Regions from separate parts of the Rhizobium sp. SJZ105 genome, predicted to be linked through region 4. Evidence: predicted binding sites of a transcription regulator. Region 4 holds the regulator's gene; each other region holds the start of a gene.

Region 1 (4,202 bases), 110 kb from region 4:
AAACCGTCACAATCGAAGCGGCAATGAACAGGGTGCTTGGCTAAGCGCGAAATGGTGAAAGTGACGAGCGGTTTTCGCCTGAAATCCGCTCCAGCTTTATGAGATCAAGATCAGGGGTCGGTTTTTTGTGAAAACCGGCCTTTCAAGTTCAGATCAGGGAGACGACATGGCAAAAGCCGAGGCTGACAAGGGTGCGGCTCCTTCCGCCCGGGAAAGGACCGCCCGGCCGTTTTCTGCTTTCGAGCGCATGGTGGCCTGGCGCTATCTGCGGTCGCGGCGCAAGGAAGCGTTCATATCCGTCATCGCCGGCTTTTCCTTCGTCGGCATCATGCTGGGCGTCGCGACGCTTATCATCGTCATGGCTGTCATGAACGGTTTTCGCACCGAGCTGATTTCGCGCATTCTCGGCATCAACGGCCATATGATCGTCCAGCCGATCGACCAGCCCTTCAACAATTACGATGAGCTGGCGAAGAAGTTCTCCGCCATTCCGGGCGTGACGATGGCCCTGCCGCTGGTAGAGGGGCAGACATTGGCCTCCGGTCGCGGTGGCGCCGGCTCCGGTGCGCTCGTGCGCGGCGTTCGCCAGGACGATATCGACAAGATCAAGGAAGTCGCCACCAACGTCAAAACCGGCGATCTCGTCGGCTTCATGGCGGGCGACGGGGTTCTGGTTGGCTCAAGGCTTGCCGCACAGCTTGGCGTGACGGCGGGCGACGATATCACCCTCATTTCGCCTGAAGGCGATGTGACGCCGATGGGTGTCAACCCGCGCGTCAAATCCTACAAGATTTCGGGCGTCTTCGAGATCGGCATGTCGGAATATGATGCGTCGATGATCTATATGCCGCTGTCCGAAGCCCAGCTTTATTTCAATGCCGAAGGCCTGGTGCAATCAATCGAGCTTTACGTCAGTCGCCCCGACAATGTAGACGGCATCCGCCCGCTGGTGGAGCAGGCAGCTGAGCGGCAGATCTATATCACCGACTGGAGACAGCGCAACCAGACCTTCTTTTCCGCCCTGCAGGTGGAAAGAAACGTGATGTTCATGATACTGACGCTCATCGTTCTGGTAGCGGCGCTCAACATCATTTCCGGCCTCATCATGCTAGTGAAGGACAAGGGCAGCGATATCGCCATTCTGCGCACCATGGGCGCCAGTTCCGGCGCCGTCATGCGTATCTTCTTCATGACGGGAGCTGCCATCGGTACCGTCGGCACATTCGCCGGTGTGGCACTTGGCGTCATCGTCTGCCTCAATGTGGAATCCATCCGGCAGTTCTTCTCCTGGGTATCGGGCACGGTGCTGTTTGATCCGCAGCTCTATTTCCTCAGCCAGCTTCCGGCCGAAATGGATATCAGCGAGACCATTACCGTCGTCATCATGGCGCTGACGCTTTCTTTCCTGGCAACCATCTTTCCGGCATGGCGGGCTTCCAAGCTCGATCCGGTGCAGGCCCTGCGTTACGAATAAGGACCGCTTCACAATATGGCAAAAAAATCAGTGCTGCGGCTTGCCGGCGTCGAGAGGACCTATGGTCAGGGCGAGACGTCGCTCTCCATTCTGCGCAAGGCCGATTTCGAGTTGAAGAGTGGTGAGATGGTGGCGCTTGTTGCCCCCTCGGGCACCGGAAAATCCACGCTGCTGCATCTCGCCGGGCTTCTCGAGCATCCGGATGCTGGCGAGGTCTTCATCAATGACGCGCCCTGCAATGGTCTGCCGGATGAAAAGCGCACGGCGATCCGCCGCAGCGACATCGGTTTTGTCTACCAGTTCCATCATCTGCTGCCGGAGTTCACGGCGGTGGAGAATGTGATGATGCCGCAGCTCATCGCCGGTTTGACGCAGGGCGAGGCCCGCAAGCGTGCGAGCGCGCTGCTCGATTACATGCGGGTCGGCCATCGCGGCGAACATCGCCCTGCTGAGCTTTCCGGCGGTGAACAGCAACGTGTGGCGATCGCGCGTGCCGTTGCCAACGCACCGCTCCTGCTTCTCGCCGACGAGCCGACCGGCAATCTCGATCCCGAGACCGCGCATTACGTGTTCGATGCGCTGGAAGCGCTGGTGCGCCAGTCCGGCCTTGCCGCACTGATCGCCACCCATAATCACGAGCTTGCCAACCGCATGGACCGCCGCGTGACGCTTGCAGACGGCAAGATCGTAGACTTCTGATCGTGATGCAGTAAGGCGACCATAGCGCCGCCTTTGCGATCTTTTCTGCGGCTGAGTCTGTCTACGTTCAGGTTTCCCGCGAAGCCACTCGTCCTTCCACAATTGAATTTTCACGAACCCGGAGGTGTTTTTGCCTCCGGGTTTTTTTGCTTTGGAGTCAGTGGCTTGCCATTCACGAAGGTGGAACCGCAGCCGATTCTGCCGCGTTAGCAAGGAGACTATCAATAAAAGCCTGTTGACAATCGAACAAAATGAGAACAAAGTTAGAACATAACGAGTAAGGAGAGACCAATGACTGATTTCATCCGTGACGTTGCCGCTTTCGCCTCCATCGCTGTGTTCGTCGCCAGCTTTTCGGTGATCCTCACTGCCCTGTGAAGGGCACACCGGCGCAGAAGCCTGTATAGACGCCGAAAGGCGGTGGACTTTGAAGGCCGAAAATCGGAAAATCGCCCCCTCGATTCAGAATGACAGGATGACGATATGGGCGAGACGGTTACGCGTGGAGAGACCTCTGGCGAAACGCTGAAAACACCCGGTTTCGTCCATCTGCGGGTTCACTCCGCTTACTCCCTGCTTGAGGGGGCTTTACCCCTCAAGAAAATCATGTCCAAGGCCGTTGCAGACGGCCAGCCGGCCATAGCCATTACCGACACCAACAATCTTTTCGTCGCGCTGGAGTTTTCCGAAAAGGCGCGTGATGAGGGCTTGCAGCCGATTATCGGCTGTCAGGTGTCGATCGACATGCAGGATGCGGTGGATGATCGCCGCAATCACAACAGCCACCTTGCCAAGCTTCCAGCCATCGTGCTGCTCGCGGCTGATGCCGGAGGGTACGAGCGGCTGGTGGACCTTATCAGCCGCGCCTATCTGGAGGGCGAAAGCGGTGGCCAGTCCGTGCATATTACCCGTGCATGGCTGGAGGAGGCCTCCAATGCCGGGCTGATCGTTCTGACGGGTGCCTCCGGTGGTCCGGTGGATATGGCTCTGAAGGAAGGGCATACGGCGCAGGCGAGAGAACGCCTGCTGGCGCTGAAATCACTCTTCGGTGACAAGCTTTATATCGAATTGCAGCGTCAGTCCGGTTTCGACCGCGTCCATGAGCGGCGTATGATTGGACTTGCTTATGAACATGATATTCCGCTGGTCGCCACCAACGAGGCCTTCTTCCCTTCGAGGGCCGATTATGAGGCGCATGATGCATTGATGGCGGTGGCGCATAACGCCATCGTTTCGGATGACAGCCGGTTCCGCCTGACCCCCGACCATTATATGAAAAGCCGTGAGGAGATGGCGGAGCTGTTTGCCGACCTTCCGGAGGCACTGGAAAACACCGTCGAAATCGCAATGCGGTGTTCTTATGTGCTGAAGAAGCGTGGGCCGATCCTGCCGCGCTTCACCGGTGCCAGCGACGATCCCGAAGCGGCGCAACGGGCAGAGGCCGAAGAGCTTCGCCGTCAGGCCGTCGAAGGTCTTGATCTTCGCCTTGCGGCCCTCGGCATGGCACCTGGCTACACAGAGCAGGAATATCGCGACAGGCTGGATTTCGAGCTTGGCGTTATCGAACGCATGGGTTTTCCCGGTTACTTCCTGATCGTTGCGGACTTCATCAAATGGGCCAAGCAGCAGGATATTCCAGTCGGCCCCGGCCGCGGATCGGGTGCAGGCTCGCTCGTGGCCTATGCGCTGACCATCACCGATGTCGATCCTCTGCGCTTCTCGCTGCTGTTCGAACGCTTCCTCAATCCCGAACGCGTGTCGATGCCCGACTTCGATATCGACTTCTGCCAGGACCGCCGCGAAGAGGTGATCCGCTACGTGCAGCGCAAATATGGCCGCGAGCAGGTGGCGCAGATCATTACCTTCGGTTCGTTGCAGGCGCGCGCGGCATTGCGCGACGTCGGCCGCGTGCTGGAAATGCCCTATGGACAGGTGGACAAGATCTGCAAGCTGGTCCCCAACAACCCGGCCAATCCGACGCCGCTGTCAAAAGCGATCGAGGAAGAGCCGCGCCTGCAGGAAGAGGCGG
Region 2 (4,202 bases), on a different contig from region 4:
GCCTTGGCATTCTTGCCGCGTCCTGGTCTTGATGGCTTTGTCACGGCCGGCGTCGGCGTGTCGGTCTTTGCCGGCGATGCCGGTTTTTCCGCCTCGACTTCGGCCGCAGGCTTGTCTTCGCGCAAACCCTTGAACGCCGCCTGACGCACCAGTCCGTCCGCTGTCCAGCCGGCGAACTGGATTTCGGCGACCAGTTCGGGTTTGACCCAGACGATGTTGGGATCCTTCTTCGGCGCGCCAATTCCGGTAAACGGTGATTTAGCGGCTTCGATCTCGCGGAGTCTTGGCAAGATCGTATCGACCGTTTTGGCACCGAAGCCGGTTCCAACCCGGCCGACATAGACGAAGTGATCACCCCTGAAGACACCGACCAACAGGGAGCGGAACTTACCGTTGGTCTTGGCATAGGCGCCGATGACGACTTCATGGCCAGCGCGGCACTTGGACTTCGCCCAGCTCTCGGTACGGCCCGATTGATAGGGCGCGTCGGCCTGTTTCGAGACGATGCCTTCCAGCGACAGCTTGCACGCCGATCTGAGAACGGCGTCGCCACCGGTTTCGAAATGTTCGACGAAACGCAGGCGTGGGTCCTCGCCGGCATCATCAAGCAGTGTCTGCAGACGTTCCTTGCGTTCGGTCAACGGCAGTTGTCGCAGATCCTCATTGCCCTCGAACAGCAAATCGAAGACGAAGTAGACCAGTTCGTCGGTCTTGCCTTCCGACAGTGCGGCCTGAAGTGCTGCGAAATCCGGCGCGCCGTTTTCATCGAGCGCGCAGATCTCCCCGTCGATGATGGCATCAGGCAAGTTTGCCGCCGATGTCGCAATCGCCGGATACTTGGCCGTCCAGTCCAGGCCCTTGCGGGTCTTCAGCGTCACCTCGCCGTTTTCGATGCGCGTCTGAATGCGGTAGCCGTCGAACTTGATCTCGTGGATCCAACCATCACCTGAAGGCGGGCGTTCGAGCGTTTCGCAAAGCTGCGGCGCAATGAACTCCGGCATCGCGGACTTTGCCGGCTTTTTCGGTGCTGGCTTTCGCTTTGTCGTCGTATCCGCGGCACGTTCCTCCGCCGCCAGTCCATGATTGCTGTCCCAAACGGCATCCGCCTGAACGTCGCCGCTCTGCACCATGAACGGTTTTGGCTTCCTGCCCTTGCCGGCGGCGACCGCCTCCATGGTTCGGCCGGAGGCGACGGAGGTTGCGTTGTCTTCAAGGACAGCCGCGCCATTTTGCTCGACCGAGAAATCGTCGTGATGCTTGATCAGCAGCCAATTTGTGCGCTTGCCGCCGTCGCGATCGTGGCGCATCCGCACCAGCACGAAACTGCCATGCAGCCGCTCACCTTCGAGCGTAAACTTGAAATCACCCTTGGCCAGCGCCTGTTCGGGCGTCTTGTTGCCTTCCGACTCCCAGTAGCCGCGATCCCACAACATCACCGTGCCGCCGCCATATTGGCCCTTTGGGATCGTGCCTTCGAAGTCGCCGTAGTCCAACGGATGGTCCTCGACCTCGACAGCCAAACGCTTGTCGTGCGGATCGAGTGATGGCCCCTTCGTCACCGCCCACGACTTGAAGACGCCATCGAGTTCGAGCCGCAAGTCATAATGCAGCCGCGTGGCGTCGTGTTTCTGAATGACGAAGCGCCTGCGGTTCGACGCCTTCAGTTTCGCAGCGCCGCTCGGCTCCTGCGTCTTCTGAAAATCGCGCTTCTGTTTGTAGGTCGAGAGCTTATCGCTGGCCATGGCAGTCCCCGGTACAAATCCGCCTCCCGCCTCGGATGAAGACGGGATGAGGCACGGGCCGGACAGGTTGGACGCTCGACTGCCGTTTCGTTGGCCGCGACGAGAAACCGGAAAAACCATCGCGTTCGTCATCCCTGTCACGTCCGGTTGACACGACACGCGACCTCACCAAGCAAAAAGCAACAGAATGTCGTTTTGTTCCGAACGGTTATATGCCTTGCTGCTCTCTCCGCCCCGCCGCTGACCTGCATTCCTCGCATGACTGCGCTGCAGCGATGTCTATTTAATAGGCGCGGAAGACCGGTATGATCCCGTTATCGAACTGATGCACCTCCTCCCGCGTCGGTTAGATGTGCGGACGTCCTACTCCTCCTCCCAAGGGCGTTTGCTGGAACGGCAACACTCCTCCTCCCAGTGCTGTTCGGGTATTTTCGAAAAGCCTGCCGCACCTCCTCCCGCGGCAGGCTTTTTCGTTTTGGACCCTACTTGGGCAGCGGCATGTTTTAGGTCCTGCGCAAAACGCGAAAAAAAAAGAGCCCCAGCAGATACTTGGAGCTGGGCGGTTAGGTCACTGATTCGCTTGGTGATTCGCGTGTCGGTGTTTCAGCCAGCCCTAATTTATCCTCTGGACGCCCGCTTGACTCTTTTCCGGCAACGGAACAAAAAGAGAACCTCCATATTTTGAGGGGCATGGAGTCCCTTGCAACGCGAGCTGAGGAGGTCCGTGAACGATGTCGCGCGCCCATAATCCTCGGGTCATCGAGGAACTGAGAGACCGCATCGCCCACCTGGAGGGCAGTGCGGCAAAGAAAGCCATCGTGCTGCCCTTCGGCGTTCGCGAGATGGACGAGCATCTACCGGGAGGCGGGCTATCCTATGGCGCTCTTCACGAGATAGCAGGCGGCGGCGCCGGCACGGTCGATGGAGCCGCAGCGGCATTGTTTGCCGCCGGAATTGCCGCGCGCTCGAAGGGCAAGGTCCTATGGTGCCTCACGAGACCCGATCTGTTTTTCCCCGCTATCGCCCAGGCCGGCCTACATCCCGACCGGGTGATCTTTTGCGAGGGTGACAAGGAGGAGGATGTGCTGGCTTCGATGGAAGAGGGGCTTTCCTTCGGCGGATTGGCTGCAGTGGTCGGGGAACTCGTTCGATTGCCGATGGTGGCATCTCGGCGGCTGCAACTGGCTGCCGAGAAGACCGGAACCATGGGGCTTGTTGTCCGCAGGTGGCGTCGGCAGACGGAGGCGTCGGATTTCGGCAACCCGACGGCCTCCACCACCCGCTGGAGAGTGAGTGTGCTCCCGTCGGAGGCGTTGCCAGTCGCGGGCGTCGGGCGGGCGCGATGGCTGGCGGAATTGATGCGCGTGAAAGCAGGCGAGTGTGCTGAGTTTGAATTAGGAGCCTGTGATGCCAAGGGTCGTGTGTGTCTACTTCCCCACTCTGTCGACAGACCGGATACGACGGCATGGAGAGGGAACCGTGCCAGCTGAACAGCCTCTCGTCGTCATCTCGAAATCAGGCTCCAAACGCTGGGTCTCGGCTGCCGATACCGCCGCGCGCAAACTCGGCCTCAAGCTCGGCATGCCCGTGAGTAAAGCCCAAGCGATCGTTGCCAATCTAACGATGATCAATGCCGATCCGTCCGCCGACGCCGCTGCCCTTGAGCGCCTGGCGCTTTGGGCGCTGTGGCAATACAGCCCTGTCGTCGCCGTCGACGGCGTGGACGGTATCGTCATGGACACGGAGGGCGCCGACCACCTGCAGGGCGGCGAAGATCTGCTGATCTCCGGGTTGGTCAACGGATTAAGAGGACGGGGTCTGACCGCACGTGCCGCCGTCGCCGATACCTGGGGAGCAGCGCATGCGATCACCCGCCTGACGTCGGCGGAGACGACCGTTGTTTCGCTAGGCGGCGTGGCGAAAGCAGTCACGCGACTGCCCATCCACTGTCTCCGGCTCGCCCCGGACACGATCCACGGTTTGCGGGTGATGGGCGTCGAGACGGTCGGGGAACTCTCCGCGATGCCACGCGCGCCCTTGACGCTGCGATACGGCCCGGAGGTCGGTAGGCGGCTGGACCAACTGTTCGGGCGGATGGCAGAACCCATCGAACCTCTACGGACCCCAGAGCTGGTCGAAGCCGCGAAGAACTTTCAGGAGCCAATCGGCGCCGCGGAGACAATCGCCAAATATGTACGCCGACTGGTTGGCGAACTGACATCCAAACTGCAAGAGTGCGGCCTTGGCGTGAGGCGTTCTGATCTTGTCATCCACCGTGTCGACAACACCCGCCAGTGCATTCGAGCCGGATTGGCAAAACCGGTGCGCGATCCCGCTCGGCTGTCGAAGCTGTTGTGCGATCGCATCGAGAAAATCGACCCCGGCTTTGGAATCGAACGCCTGGTGCTGGTCGCCATCATGGCAGAGCCGCTGGAGGAGCGGCAGGTCGCGTCGTCACTC
Region 3 (4,202 bases), on a different contig from region 4:
CAATCGCGGCGGACCGATTTTTCAAGCTGCCGGGCTTCGGAAACATCCGCATCGGACTTGAACTGCAACAGGGCGCGATCCCGCTTCAGCCGCCACAGCAACCGGTAAAGCAGTGCGAAACGACCCGGATCGCTATGACAGATAATCGCTTGCGCCAACGTCACGAAGGAGGCTGGAACGGACACCTGCACGTCATCCGCACGGGCCGCCGGCAAAGGCTCTCCGGCAAAATCGAGAAGCCCGCCTTTCTCATCCCGCAACCGCCAGTCAATCGCCTCCGGCGGCACATTGGCGGCGAGAGCCGCGCGCGCCGCATCACGCCACTCGCCGAAATCGCCCCGCCCTTCCAGAACCGGGCCGTACATCACAGCAGCGATAATTGTTCGGGCTGCGGAGCAAACATCGCTCGCAAATCCGGCCGTTCGGTCAGCTTGCCCGGCGTCCAGCCGTCGGCAACGATGAAGGCCTTCACCTTTTTCAGGGAAACGCCGAAGCGGGCGATATCCTCCAGCCGCAATCGGCGAAACCGGCGTGAAGACAGGATCGAGGCGACCGTCTTGGTACCGAAGCCGGGCACGCGCAGCAATATTTCGCGATCCGCCACGTTCACGTCCACTGGAAAACGGTCGCGATTTTTCAGCGCCCAGGCAAGCTTTGGATCTATATCTAGATCGAGCATTCCGTTACCGCCGATCGCGGTTATTTCACCAATGTCGAACCCATAAAAACGATAAAGCCAGTCGGCCTGATAAAGCCTGTGTTCCCGCATCAAAGGCGGCTTGATGAGCGGCAGGTTCTTCGACGAATCCGGAATGGGGCTGAAAGCCGAATAATAGACGCGCCGCAAACCATAGCTGCCATAAAGCCGGGCGCTGGTGGACAGAATGGTGCTGTCATCAGCCCCATCCGCCCCAACGATCATCTGCGTGCTCTGTCCGGCAGGCGCAAAACGTTTGGTCTTTCGCGTCCTGACAGTCGGCTCCCCCGCCTCCTCGATCTTCAGGCGGATATCAGCCATCGAGCGGCGAATATTGGCGGGCTGCTTTTCCGGCGCAAAACGGCTGACGCCGCTATCAGTCGGCAATTCGATGTTGATCGACAGCCGGTCGGCGTAAAGCCCCGCTTCCTCAATAAGCTTTGGCGATGCTTCGGGAATGGATTTCAGATGGATGTAGCCGCGAAAGCCATGCGTGACGCGCAGTTCCCGCGCCACCCGCACCATCTCTTCCATCGTATGATCGGAAGAGCGGATAATGCCGGAAGAGAGAAACAGCCCCTCGATATAGTTGCGCCGATAGAACTCCAGCGTCAGCCACACCACCTCCTCGGCAGTAAACCGCGCCCGCTCGACATTGCTCGAAGAACGATTGATGCAATAGGCGCAATCATAGATACAGAAATTGGTGAGCAAAATCTTCAGGAGCGAAATGCAGCGCCCGTCCGGCGCATAGGCATGGCATATGCCCGACCCCTCCGTGGAGCCAAGTCCGCCGGATGCAGCAGAGCTGCGTTTCGTCGTGCCGCTGGAGGCACAGGACGCATCGTATTTGGCCGCATCGGAAAGAATGGCTAGCCGTTGCCTGATTGACTTCTTCATGGTTATGTTCACTATATGTTCTATTGAAAAATGTCAATCTCATCTGTTAAAGCCCTGAACGAATGCAAGAAAATGCCCGTCTCAAATTTGCTGGCATTTCGTTGTCGTCTTCTGATATAGTCGGCTTAGTTATGATTTTGGCATGGTTCCGGAGTTCCCCTCCGGAACCTGTTTCTTTTTGTGTCTGCAAGTAAAGCGACAGGACTGCGAAGGATAAAAAAATGGTAGAAAAAGTACCGATGACGCACGGTGGATTCATCAAGCTGCAGGAGGAGCTGCGCTTTCGCCAGCAGGAGGAGCGTCCCCGTATCATCGAGGCAATTGCGGAGGCGCGCGCCCATGGCGACCTTTCGGAAAATGCCGAATACCACGCTGCCAAGGAAGCCCAGAGCCATAACGAAGGCCGCATCACTGAACTCGAAGACTTGACCGCACGCGCGGAAGTCATCGACCTTTCCAAGATGTCCGGTTCCAAGATCAAGTTCGGCGCCACCGTCAAGCTTATCGACGAGGATAGCGACGAGGAGAGAATCTATCAGATCGTTGGCGACCAGGAAGCCGATGTGAAGGCTGGACGCATTTCCATTTCCTCGCCCATCGCCCGCGCCCTCATCGGCAAGGAAGTCGGTGACAGCATCGAAGTCAACGCACCGGGCGGCGCCAAGGGTTACGAGATTCTCGCCGTACAGTGGGGCTGATCTGCCCTTTCATGCAATGCGCCCCTCGGGCGCATTGCATTGATATCCTGAACTGAACATCCTGCCTTAGCCGCAAAGACGGAAGCCCATCTTGTCCCACGCCAGTCTGAAAGATGTGCAGGTGCTTGCGCCGAACTTCAAGCGCAGGCTCTCCGGCGTTACCTCCACCATCGTGCAGCTTATTCCGGTACAAAACCGGCTGGGTCAGAAAGTGGGCGTCATCGGCCCGGGCCTGCCGCAGCATCTGCCACATGTTCGCTTCCGTGATCTGTGGCGGCTCTGGCAAAACGGCCCGCTCAGCGGTCCGCGCATATGGCACGCCCGCCGCAATCTCGAAATGTTGCCGGGCATTCTCATGCGTGACGTGCTGCGCATGAAGGTGAAGCTGATGTTCACCTCGGCGGCGCAAAGGCGACATTCCGCCTATACCCGCTTTCTGATTTCAAAAATGGATGCGGTCGTCGCGACAAGCGGCCGCTCAGGCTCGTTTCTGGAAGTACCACACAGCGTCGTCATGCATGGCGTCGATACCGAGCTGTTTCATCCCGCAACCGGCCCGGAGGATACGATCGCTTCGACCGGCCTGCCGGGGCAATTTCTCATCGGATGTTTCGGACGGGTGCGCCACCAGAAGGGAACAGACCTTTTCGTGCGCGCCATGATCGAACTTCTGCCCGACTATCCCGAATGGACGGCCGTCATCTCCGGCCGCGTGACCGCAGAGCACAAGGCCTTCGCCGACAAGCTCATGGCCGATGTCGCAGCAGCCGGTCTTGCGGACCGCATAGCGTTTCAGGGCGAGGTGGACGACATCAAGCCCTGGTATCGGCGGCTAACCCTCTATGTCGCACCGTCACGCAACGAGGGCTTTGGCCTGACACCACTGGAAGCAATGGCTTCCGAGACGGCTGTCGTTGCCAGCAATGCCGGCGCTTATGAGGAAATGATCGTCAAGGGCGAGACCGGCATGGTCGTTGAGGCCGGCGACTACGCGTCCCTGCGGGATGCCATTAAAACCTATCTTGCCGATCCTGCTCTCGCCAGGGACCATGCCCGTGCCGGACTTTCGCATGTGCGCACTGCATTTCCGCTGGAAAAAGAGGCGACGAGCCTCGGCACGATCTATGACGCGTTGCGGCGCGGGTAAGCGCCGGCGCAATCACTCAAAGGTCCGCCGATCAAATTTCCACCAGACCGACGCGCTTGACCTGACGGATGGTGAGCATGGTGCGCACGGTGTCGACGTTTTCGTCCGCTGTCAGAACCTCGATGACGAAATCCTGAAACTCGGTCAGGTTTCTGGCGATGCAATGCAGAAGGAAATCGCTTTCGCCGGATACCATCCAGGCCTGGCGCACCAGCGACCATCCGGCCGTCGCCGCTGCAAAGGCTTTCAGATTGCTGTCCGACTGGCGTTTGAGGCCGACCATGCAGAAGGCAACCAGATCGAAACCGAGCTTCGGCGCGTTCAACATGGCGTGATAACCCTCGATCACGTCGGCTTCTTCCAGCTTGCGGACGCGCCTGAGGCACGGCGGCGCGGAAATACCGACCCGTTCGGCCAGCTCCACGTTGGTCATGCGCCCGTCGCGCTGCAATTCGCGCAGGATTTTCAGATCGATGGCATCGAGTTCGACGCTGGTCACGGAGAGGTTCCTCGTTAAGCCGGAGAACTTCCTTGTACTACCAGGCGCAGGATTCGCAACAATATGCCGCCGGCCGGTCACAAAATTGCGCGCGCATCCACAACTGCCTTGTTGGTAACGCAAGGCTGCCCTTGAATAAAGGCACTAGACAACCTTAAATACCGGGCAACGAAGGGGTTGCGGCCTGTCCACCGTGCTGCGGCTGGAATGTTCTGCTGCCGAAAGGCCCCGCTACTTTAAAAAGGATTGTTTCCATGTCTG
Region 4 (4,202 bases):
TTCTTGAGATCGGCAAAAACCTGCATCGCGTTATCCAGGCCGATGCCGCGTTTTCCGGAAAGCGAAGTGCGGTTCGCCTTGTCGAAAGAGGACTTGTAGACAAGCCCTATTCCCAGCTTGTCGCAAAGCTCCTTCAGGACGCCAGCGATCATGAAGGCATGTTCGCGGCTTTCCATCTGGCACGGACCGGCAATCAGCGAAAACCGCTCGGTATTCGAGAAGGAAACCTTGCTGGCGCCGTCGCCGGCAGTGACTTTAAGATTGTTCGTAACGCTCATCATTTTTCCTCGAAGGCGAAGGCAACGCCCTGACCGGGTGCCGCGGGCACCACCAGACGGCCGTCCGCTTTTGCGCAGGACACGCCATTAGCAGCAAGCACCGCCTCTGTCACGGCAAGATCGTGTGAAGAAAAGACGATGCCCGCGCCGCGCAATCCGCCTTCGTTGCCATCCTGAGCATTCAGGGTCTGCCCGCCGAAAGGCGGTTTTCCGGTCAATCTGATGCTGGCATTGCCGGTCGCGAAAACCATATCACCGCCCGGAGACCATTTGCCTTCACAGCCAAACACCGTCTCGATCAGGCCCGCCACCTTCGCATCGCCGCCGGTAAACAGGACGATTTCACTGAGGCCGGTGACACCATTGGCGTGGCGCTCCAGCATGGTGCGATCGCCCGGAAGGGCTTGAAGCCGTTGACAACTGAACAAAAAGAAATCCGCGGCCGCCCCGCTTGCCGCAAAAGCCAGCCGGAACGCCGCCTCGCCTTGCGAGCCATCCGGCATCCGAACAGGCCGCGAAAACTCGAAAACATCGCCCGCCGAAAGGCCGGCTGCCCGAAACCGCTCATGGTCAACCAAGGCGTCTTCAGTCTTGGCAACAAGAGCCGAAAAACCCTCCTGCCCGTCCCGTTGCCGGAAGGCCACATCCCTGCCGGTGAATACATCACCCCTCTCTATTGAGGCATTATATTTAGCCGGATCAGCAATTGCGAGCGGCTCCAGATAGGTGCCATCGGCGAAAAATACGCAGGCATTTTGGGTGCCGAAAGGATGCAGAGCCTCCGGCGCAACCGTAAAGCCAAGACTGACGAGGCGCTTCACGGCGACGCCTATGACTTCCACGGGCAAAACGAGATGGTCGACGCTATAGGGTTTCGTCATGAAAATGTATCCTGCTGGCCTTCCGCTCGGAGCATGCCGGGACGGGTTTGACCGCACAAAAGCACAATTGCGTGCTATGAGGCAAATCATCACAGCAACGGATGGCACCTTCACGAAATTTTAGGGGATTGCAGAACACATATGGAACATATAGTGTTCGTTCTGTATTTGTTTCGCGACTTCCACTACGATTCTAAAGGGTGTTTTCCTCATGCTCACGCGCAAACAGCAGGAATTGCTTCTCTTCATTCATGAACGAATGAAAGAGTCCGGCGTGCCGCCCTCCTTCGATGAAATGAAGGACGCACTCGATCTTGCTTCGAAATCCGGCATCCACCGCCTGATAACCGCTCTCGAAGAGCGCGGGTTCATTCGTCGGCTACCGAATAGAGCTCGGGCGCTGGAAGTCATCAAGCTGCCCGAGGCTTATACGCCGGGTGCAAGGCCGCAGCGCGGCTTTTCGCCGAGCATTATCGAAGGCAGCCTTGGCAAGCCCAAGACGCCGGAACCGGCCCCTGCCCCCAAGACGCCGGCCAACGATCTGGGCGGGGCTGTCACCGTGCCGGTCATGGGCCGCATCGCTGCGGGCGTGCCGATTTCCGCCATCCAGAACAACACCCATGATGTGGCCGTGCCAGTAGACATGCTTGGCACGGGCGAACATTACGCTCTTGAGGTCAAGGGTGATTCGATGATCGAGGCCGGCATTTTCGACGGCGACACAGTCATCATCCGCAACGGCAACACCGCCAATCCCGGGGACATCGTTGTGGCTCTGGTGGATGACGAGGAAGCCACGCTGAAGCGCTTCCGCCGCAAGGGTGCCTCCATTGCGCTCGAGGCGGCAAACCCAGCCTATGAGACCCGTATTTTCGGGCCCGACCGGGTGAAAATTCAGGGCAAGCTGGTGGGGCTGATCCGCCGCTACCATTGATCTTATCGAACCGAACGTGCTCACTTTACATTAGGCGTCATCGTGAAGATGGCGCCTATATATGGTTTGGCTGTTTCCAAACGTGGCGTGCTTTAGCGGGTGCACGAGGATATGCGCCATTCAGCCTATGCGCGTTGCCCTTTCCAAACTAAGTTCCTGCTCCATAAAGATGCTTCGGTTTCGCTACAGGCGTGGTGGCGAATGGGCTGCTCGCTGTAATTGTCGAAGCGATCCCATCCGCTGTTTTTTAGCGACGTTGTTCTGTCGTGTTGCGCAGTCAGATTTTAGTAGTCACCAAAGGGTGACTTATCGCAAGCCGCGCTCTCAGTGACCCCACATCACCATTCATCAACGGCGTTTATGGGAGCCATGGATAATTTTCGATATTCCGTGAACGCTTGGCAGGTGTAGAAATACGCGTCATATCCGGGAGATACGCGATGTACGATCTTTATATAGCCAACAAGAACTATTCTTCATGGTCGCTGCGGCCGTGGGTATTGATGCGCACGCTCGGTATCGCCTTTGATGAAAAGCTCATTCCGTTCGGCGAAGGCGTCTCCTTCTCCTCCTTTTCGCCGACGGGCAAGGTGCCCTGCCTGGTCGACGAGGGTATGACGGTTTGGGAAACGCTTTCGATCGTCGAATATCTTGCCGAAAGACACCAGGGTGTCTGGGCAAGCGACAAGCATGCGAGGGCCTGGTCGCGTTCGGCCGCAAGTGAGATGCATGCCGGCTTTTCCTCGCTGCGCAATCTCTATCCCATGTCGGTGGGCATTCGGGTCAAACCCAGGGGCGGCGATGCCGGGCTTAAAGCCGATATAAAGCGGATCGATGCGTTGTGGAGCGAGGGTCTCACAAAATTCGGCGGGCCATATCTCGCCGGTCAAAAGTTCACGGCGGTCGATGCTTTCTTCTGCCCGGTTGCATTCCGTTTCCAGACCTATGGCAGCGCGGATCTTTCGCCAGCAGCGAAAGCCTATTGCGACCGGCTGCTCGCCCTGCCTGCCATGCAAGAATGGTACGAGGCCGGTTTGAAGGAGAGCTGGCGCGACGCTGGTCATGAAGAGGAAGTTGGCGAGATCGGCGAATTGACTGAAGATTTGCGCGCCAAGGCCCGATGATCCATGCTGGCGGCTGTCATTGCGACGCCGCCAGCAGCCGGATGATGGGCTGCGGCAGATCACGGTCGAAACGTCCGCTTTTCCAGTCGTAATAACGGTGCTGGCTCCAGGGCCTGTCCGTTCCGGCGATTGCGGCGCGCAGCCCGCTCGCCACACCCTCCTCCCTCTTGTTAGCAAAATCTATTTCCACAGAACCGAGACGCCGCAAGATGTCACGGCTGAGCAGGAGTGCACCCGAGCGGCACTGCGAAAAAGAGGTTCTGCGGGAAACAACGACGATATCGGCAATATCGCAGGCTTTTCCGGCGAAGCGGCCATCGTCCAGAACGACGATCCACTCTCCGCTTGCGGCGCTCGCTACGCACCATATGTCTTTCCTGCAGGTGAAGACGCCAACTTTGGCGTCTTTGAGCGCCGCCGTCATCTCGCGTACCACCACAGCCATGTCTTCGGGCGACAGTTTCGATCTCGAGTCAGAACCAGCAGTATTTGCCATGCTCTCACCATTTATAAAATCTGGCGGCACGGTTTTTTCCGGCAGCAGCAGCGCCCTTTGCCACTGGCCGTAAACGAAGCCCTGCGGACGGGCTTTTGTGGTTGAGACCTTGCCGTCCTCCACGAGTGCCACCAATTCGCCGTCCTCGTGAATCAATAGATCCGGTAGATCACGATAGGCCGTAACTGCCGACACGCCGAAGGCGAAGAGCAGAAACGGGATGCCAAGAAGCGCAAGCCGGCTGCGCAGCAATGTCAGCAGCAGGAAACCCACCGAAGCCAAACCGACAAACCAGCCATGCGGACGCCCAGTCGCTGCGCTGCCGCCCCAGGAGGCCACCTCGTTTGCAACCTCGATGACGAGTGCCATGCCATAACCCATGATCTTCAGGAACGGCGCGTCGAGCCCGAAGGGCATCAGCAGCATTGCGATAAGAGCGAATGGCATGACGATCAGCGACATGAGCGGCATCGCAGCCAGATTGGCGAA

The links. The regulator LexA, encoded in region 4, represses DNA repair genes until DNA is damaged. The targets are predictions, from matches to a motif close to TGTTCNNNNTGTGTTCNG.
Region 1: dnaE (DNA polymerase III subunit alpha) is a predicted target of LexA. The motif match lies at 2,427-2,444, and genes of this name have one in related genera.
Region 2: FB593_RS23850 (ImuA family protein) is a predicted target of LexA. The motif match lies at 2,398-2,415, and genes of this name have one in related genera.
Region 3: FB593_RS13965 (putative DNA modification/repair radical SAM protein) is a predicted target of LexA. The motif match lies at 1,603-1,620, and genes of this name have one in related genera.

The regions. Positions count from the first base shown of each region.
Region 1 covers NZ_VIUP01000001.1:631,085-635,286, reverse strand. Annotated here, with positions in the region: gene proS (proline--tRNA ligase) at 1-44, shown strand, start outside; gene FB593_RS03175 (lipoprotein-releasing ABC transporter permease subunit) at 167-1,474, shown strand; gene FB593_RS03170 (ABC transporter ATP-binding protein) at 1,490-2,173, shown strand; gene dnaE (DNA polymerase III subunit alpha) at 2,657-4,202, shown strand, end outside.
Region 2 covers NZ_VIUP01000012.1:52,793-56,994, forward strand. Annotated here, with positions in the region: gene ligD (DNA ligase D) at 1-1,742, opposite strand, end outside; gene FB593_RS23850 (ImuA family protein) at 2,474-3,232, shown strand; gene FB593_RS23855 (DNA polymerase Y family protein) at 3,150-4,202, shown strand, end outside.
Region 3 covers NZ_VIUP01000003.1:381,849-386,050, reverse strand. Annotated here, with positions in the region: gene FB593_RS13970 (UdgX family uracil-DNA binding protein) at 1-365, opposite strand, end outside; gene FB593_RS13965 (putative DNA modification/repair radical SAM protein) at 365-1,597, opposite strand; gene greA (transcription elongation factor GreA) at 1,819-2,295, shown strand; gene FB593_RS13955 (glycosyltransferase family 4 protein) at 2,387-3,442, shown strand; gene FB593_RS13950 (Lrp/AsnC family transcriptional regulator) at 3,474-3,941, opposite strand; gene trxB (thioredoxin-disulfide reductase) at 4,196-4,202, shown strand, end outside.
Region 4 covers NZ_VIUP01000001.1:525,034-529,235, forward strand. Annotated here, with positions in the region: gene kdsA (3-deoxy-8-phosphooctulonate synthase) at 1-278, opposite strand, end outside; gene FB593_RS02670 (VOC family protein) at 278-1,159, opposite strand; gene lexA (transcriptional repressor LexA) at 1,371-2,093, shown strand; gene FB593_RS02680 (glutathione S-transferase family protein) at 2,534-3,217, shown strand; gene FB593_RS02685 (ComEC/Rec2 family competence protein) at 3,234-4,202, opposite strand, start outside.